2 regions of the Alteromonas infernus genome follow, and region 2 is predicted to be linked to the other one. Evidence: predicted binding sites of a transcription regulator. Region 2 holds the regulator's gene; the other holds the start of a gene.

Region 1 (3,186 bases), on a different contig from region 2:
GCTTTTCCGAGTTAAACGAAAAGAATTACAAGAAGTCCATCAAGGATATGAAGCAAGCCGATGATCTCATTGAGCGTATTCTTTTCCTAGAAGGGCTACCTAACCTTCAAGCGCTAGGTAAACTTTATATTGGTGAAGATACCGTAGAAATGCTGTCGTGCGATGCGCGTTTTCAAAAAGAGCAGCTTCCCCTACTTCGCGAAGCCATCGCATTATGCGAAGAGAAACAAGACTATGTGTCTCGCGATTTATTAGAAGACCTTCTTGAATATGAAGAAGAGCACTTAGACTGGATTGAAACGCAAGAATATCAGATTGATGCGATGGGTATTGAAAACTACCTGCAAGCGCAAGTAATGGGAGATGACTAATGAAAGGCAATCAAGCAATAATCAATGGCTTAAATGAGCTGCTTTCATACGAACTAGCAGCCATGGACCAATACTTTATTCACTCTCAAATGTATCTCGATTGGGGGTTGAATAAGTTGTATGAGCGAATCGATCACGAGTTTGATGACGAACGCGGTCACGCAACAAAGCTCATAGAGCGCATGCTGTTTTTGGAAGGCACCCCTGATATGACAAAGCGCACAGGCTTTAAAGTGGGTAAAGACGTACCAGAAATGCTTGAGAGCGATTTGCGTGTGGAATACGAAGTTGACGCAAAACTACGTGAAGTCATCGCGCTTTGTGAAACTGAGAAAGACTACGTGACCCGCGACATGCTTATTGTTCTTCTTGATGACACAGAAATGGATCACGCGCATTGGTTAGAACAACAGTTAGGGCTGATTAAGCGAATTGGCCTTTCGAACTACTTACAGTCGCAAATGTAAGTTGTGAAAAAAACATAGTAAAGTAATAACGGCTGCATCGCGCAGCCGTTATCTATTGTGCTGCCATACTTATTGTTGCGTCACAAAATATAAATAGTGGGGGTTGTCCTTTCCTTCAATATTTAACCGCAATTGCCATTTCATAACTGGCTCACTACAACTGCCTAACATAAACCAACCTGACCACTTTCCTTGACCATCGTTATCTAACAGCACGGGAATTTTGCCCATATACATGTTTACCCCTTCAATCCAGGCACTCTCGATTTCTTGATTTTCAGGAATTAAAATTTTCAACGTTACCGATTCTTCAGGTTCAGGCATAGTTGAAAATGTGGCAATGGCCACCTCGCCATCAATTAAGAATTCGCAAGTTTCATTGACAAAGTTGCAGCTGTTTCCTATTCCATTAACTACGCTCGTGTCTTTTAACACCGATGACTGGAATTTATGTGCAAGGTATACACACACGGCTACAACAATAATAGCCACTAATGGAAGCTGGGAATGTAAAAATTTTGATCGTTTATTGTTATCGTTATTTAGCATTTCTTAAATTTTGTGTATTTCTTCATTGACGGAGATCAAGCTTAGGTAGTTTATGGTATCTTTTTGTAATTAAAAACCTTATCATCCGCGTACCAACTGGCTTGGAGACAATAATTATTACTCTTTCCAAGCTCGGTGTGAAGCGTTATTCCTTAGCTGATACACGTCTCGACCGTACTATTCCGGCAGTTGGAGACCATAGTTCATTTGAAGTGGAAGATTCATTAAAATGAGTGAAATAAGCCAAGCACAACCTGACTACAATTATAAAGTAGTTAGGCAATTTACCATCATGACCATAGTCTGGGGTATCATTGGTATGGGCCTAGGGGTATTTATTGCCGCGCAGTTATTTGCACCTATGCTTAACTTTGACACACCATGGCTAACATTCTCACGTTTGCGTCCGTTGCACACTAACGCCGTTATTTTTGCCTTCGGCGGCTGTGCGCTATTTGCAACGTCGTACTACATCGTTCAGCGTACCTGCCAGGTAAGACTGTTCAGTGACAAACTTGCCGCATTTACCTTTTGGGGTTGGCAAGCCGTTATTGTTTTAGCTGTAATTACCCTACCTATGGGCTTAACCAGCACTAAAGAATACGCTGAACTAGAATGGCCAATTGACATCCTTTTGGCACTGGTTTGGGTCGCTTACATCATCAACTTCTTCGGAACCCTAGTAATCCGTAAAGTTTCGCACATTTATGTAGCGAACTGGTTCTTAGGTGCGTTCATGCTAACTGTTGCAATTCTTCATATTGGTAACAGCATGGCTATTCCGGTATCTTTCACTAAATCGTATTCACTGTATGCAGGCGCAGTAGACGCTATGATGCAGTGGTGGTACGGCCATAACGCGGTAGGTTTTTTCCTAACTGCGGGCTTCCTTGGTATGATGTATTACTTCGTGCCTAAGCAAGCTGGTCGCCCGGTTTATTCATACAGACTTTCAATTGTTCACTTCTGGGCACTTATTTCTCTGTATATCTGGGCTGGTCCACACCACCTTCACTACACTGCCCTACCAGACTGGACTCAGTCACTAGGCATGGTGATGTCTATTATCTTATTCGTTCCATCTTGGGGTGGTATGATTAACGGTATCATGACGCTATCTGGCGCGTGGCATAAGCTTCGCACTGACCCAGTACTGCGTTTCTTAATTGTTTCATTGTCTTTCTACGGTATGTCTACTTTCGAAGGCCCAATGATGGCAATTAAAACCGTTAACGCATTATCTCACTACACTGACTGGACAATTGGTCACGTACACTCTGGCGCACTAGGTTGGGTAGCAATGGTCTCAATTGGTTCAATTTACCACTTAATTCCAGTGCTATTTGGTCAGCGTGCAATGTACAGCACCAAGCTAGTTAACGTGCACTTCTGGTTCGCTACTATCGGTGTTGTTCTATACATCGTAGCAATGTGGATGTCTGGTGTACTTCAGGGTCTAATGTGGCGTGCAGTAAATGCTGATGGTACGTTAACCTATAGCTTTGTTGAGTCATTAGAAGCGTCTAAGCCGTTCTATGTGGTTCGTTTCATTGGTGGTTGTTTCGTGGTAGCGGGTATGCTCATTATGGCATACAACACATGGAAAACCGTTCGTGCACCTAAAGGCAGTATCGCTGCAGATCCAGCGACTCAGCCAGCGTAGTTAAGGAGACGAATAATGAAAAACGCACATGAGTTAATTGAAAAAAATGTCGGTCTGTTAACGGTATTAATTCTTATCGCTATCAGCTTTGGTGCCATGGTGCAAATTACGCCGTTGATGTTTCAACAGCAAACCA
Region 2 (3,186 bases):
TTAATGGCATCACACACTTAACGGCGACTCGAATCCGTCTGGCTTGATAGCCAATACGTCACAATTTAGCTCATCAATAACATGCTCCGCCGTGTTCCCAATAAGCGCGGCAGAAAGACCAACACGGCCTACAGTGCCTATAATGACGAGTTCGGCGTCTAATGTCTTTGCCACTTGTGGAATGACTTTTTCAGGTAGCCCTTCTCTGACAACACATTTTTCATCTGCAATGCCGTACTTTAACGCATGGCTTTTCATTTCTTTCTTATGATGATTTTTTACCGCGTCATGATAGGTATCAGGGTCAAATTCGGGCACCTCGATAGCAATATTAAGTGGCGTAGAAGGGAAGCTATTGACTAAATTAACCTTACCTTTTAGCAAGGCCGCATAATCATTGGCGATAACGGTAATCTTGTCGTTAAGCGCAGCATGTTCTTCGTCTTCACTGCCGACGTTTACAGCGGCAATGATCTCGCCGCCTTCTGGCCAATCATGCTCTTTAACTAATAAAACGGGGCGCGGACACTTACGCATTAAATGCCAATCGGTAGGTGTAAAAATAACGGAAGCCAGGTCGTCATGCTTTTTAGTGGCTTTTACAACAAGGTCAATTTGATTCTTAAGTGTGTAATAGATAATCGATTCGTAGGCACGATTGTTCCATTCAACCACGATGTCAGTTTCACCGAAGCCTTGTTCTTTAAGCTGCCCAGAGAGCCATTTAGCATGCTCATTGGTAACAGCATCTCGCATGGCTTCTCGCTCATCTGGACTTAACATAGTGGTCATATCATAAGACAAGTCGTAAACCACCATAATCGCAGTTACAGAGGCCCCGGTCTTTGATGCTAATTCATAAGCGCGACTTAACGCGGGCTGGTTATCTCGCTCGGCATCGACTACCGCAAGGATTCGTTTACACTCAATCATAACTCCCCCTAATACGAAGTTTGGTCGTGGCTGTGTGAACGGTAACGTTCAACAGTAACTTGTACTAACTATAAACGACAATGTGGAAAACGTAAGTTGTTTTAGATCAAGTATTTTATATTGCAAGGCAAGCAACAATGTATAGCGTCATTGCCAATAATGGGAAAAAAGGGTTATGGGAGTAGGAGTATAAAGCGCGCTGAATGCGCGCTTTTAGGAAGATAACCCCATTTAACCGAGTTAGACCACATTAGCCGTTACACACTATACTCGGGCCGTTAAGCACTTCTAGCTTGGTATTAAGGCGTTCAAAGTCCACAATCGTAATAAGTTTACCTTCAACTTTAATAATATCTTCTTTTTGGAAACGACTTAATAAGCGACTGATGGTCTCTATCGTTAAGCCAAGATAGTTACCTATCTCGTTACGCGTCATCGTAAGGTGAAATTCTCTGTGTGAAAAACCGCGTTCTTCAAAACGCTGAGATAAATGAGAGATAAAATACAAAAGGCGTTCTTCAGCCGTGCGTTTGTTGAGAAGCATTATCAAATCGTGATCATGTTTAATCTCTGCACTCATAAAGCTCATAATTTGATGGCGTAATTTAGGAAGCTGCATCGACATTTCGTCAAGCGTTTCGTAGGGCAACTCGCACACCATGGCGGTTTCTAGAGCCATTGTGTAACTTTGGTGCTTGTTTTCTCGAAGGGCATCAAAGCCAATGATGTCACCGGGAAAGTGAAACCCCGTTATTTGCTCTTCACCTTCAGAGTTAGTCACAAACGATTTAAATGACCCGGTTCTTACTGCATATAACGACTCAAACTTATCGCCGGTTTGAACAAGGGTATCACCTTTATGAAGGGGCTTTTTGCGCTCTATGATATCGTCGAGAGACTCTATTTCTGTCTTATTCAATGCAACAGGTAAACAGAGGTGACTGAAACTACAGTTCTGACAATGTATTGAAAATTCGCTTCCTTTGCTCATAAGACTGACTCTCTTAATGTACACATGATTATAGTACACGCATTTTCACATGAATGCGCCATAAATTAGATAAGTGGCATATATGGCCATTATCACAGCTATGACTTGTCTCACATAGCTGTGCTGAAAGCTTTGAACAAGATACTGGCTACCGGCACTTGCGGCTAACAGTGTGGGTAACGTTCCCAAACCGAAGAAAAACATAATGCCAGCGCCTTGCAATGCATTACCCGCTGCCAGAGACCAGGTTAGCGTTGAATAGACCAATCCACATGGTAGCCAGCCCCATATAAAGCCGTAGGGAACCGCGCTTAACGGCGTTTTGAAAGGAAGAAATCGTTTTGATAAAGGCTGAAGCTTTGCAAACAGGCCTTTGCCCGCGTTTTCTAAGACCGATAAACCCGTCCACCATTTCCCTAAGTAACAAGCGAGTAAAAGCAACATGATGCCGCTTAGAAGAGAGAGGGCATAATTAGCAAGCGGTACGAAGTCAGCAGCTATTTTTCCAAGCGCACCGGTAATGGCCCCTGCTAGTGTATAGCTAGTAATGCGTCCCATGTTGTAGGCGAGGGTGTAGGGCAATGCCGATGCCCCCTTTGGCGATACCATTCTAAGCGCTGCAACAATACCGCCGCACATGCCTACACAATGTACGCCTCCTGCTAAACCTATAAGAAAGGCAGAAAAGTAATTAATCCCGTCCATTATCTTCTTGGCTTTTTGCTGCCTTATCTTCTTGTATTTGTTTGCGCTGTTCGGCCAGTTTTTTCTCTTCTGGCGATAAGTCATCGTCAAAAAGAATGCTATAGCCTTGGCGGTCTAAATCCTCGAACTGATTGGTTTTTACCGCCCAAAAGAAAATGACAATAGCGACTGCCACAATAATGATGGCGATAGGAATTAATACGTAAATAATACTCATGCTATTTGCTCAAAAGTCGCGTTGAGTTTGTAACTACAATGATACTGCTTAATGACATACCCACAACCGCCATCCATGGAGAAAGTAAACCAGACACGGCGAAAGGCAATATTAAAAGGTTGTATCCCACAGCCCAGCCGATGTTTTGTCTTATTTTCTGTTTCACTTGATGTGAGGTTTTAATTAGCGCTGGTACAGATAACAGTTGATCGCCCAGCAATATAACGTCAGCAGCCGTTTTGGCAACGTCCGTTGCGTTACCCACTGCAATGGCAACATCTGCACTGGCAAGTACAGGTGCATCGTTAATGCCGTCGCCCATCATCATTACTTTGGCTCC

Evidence for each region. Region 2 encodes FNR, which switches genes on or off when oxygen is low (the NO sensors DNR and NnrR bind a similar motif). Its sites were predicted from a motif close to TTGATCTAGATCAA; they were not measured.
Region 1: the regulator FNR is predicted to act here: its motif matches at 1,413-1,426, upstream of ccoN (cytochrome-c oxidase, cbb3-type subunit I).

What each region holds. Positions count from the first base shown of each region.
Region 1 covers NZ_CACSIG010000005.1:382-3,567, reverse strand. The annotation lists gene bfr (bacterioferritin) at 1-371, shown strand, start outside; gene bfr (bacterioferritin) at 371-838, shown strand; gene ACX5J7_RS01165 (hypothetical protein) at 908-1,387, opposite strand; gene ccoN (cytochrome-c oxidase, cbb3-type subunit I) at 1,617-3,050, shown strand; partial or broken gene ccoO (cytochrome-c oxidase, cbb3-type subunit II) at 3,066-3,186, shown strand, end outside.
Region 2 covers NZ_CACSIG010000037.1:28,833-32,018, forward strand. The annotation lists gene uspE (universal stress protein UspE) at 10-933, opposite strand; gene fnr (fumarate/nitrate reduction transcriptional regulator Fnr) at 1,184-1,924, opposite strand; gene ACX5J7_RS10220 (sulfite exporter TauE/SafE family protein) at 1,970-2,629, opposite strand; gene ccoS (cbb3-type cytochrome oxidase assembly protein CcoS) at 2,616-2,846, opposite strand; gene ACX5J7_RS10230 (heavy metal translocating P-type ATPase) at 2,848-3,186, opposite strand, start outside.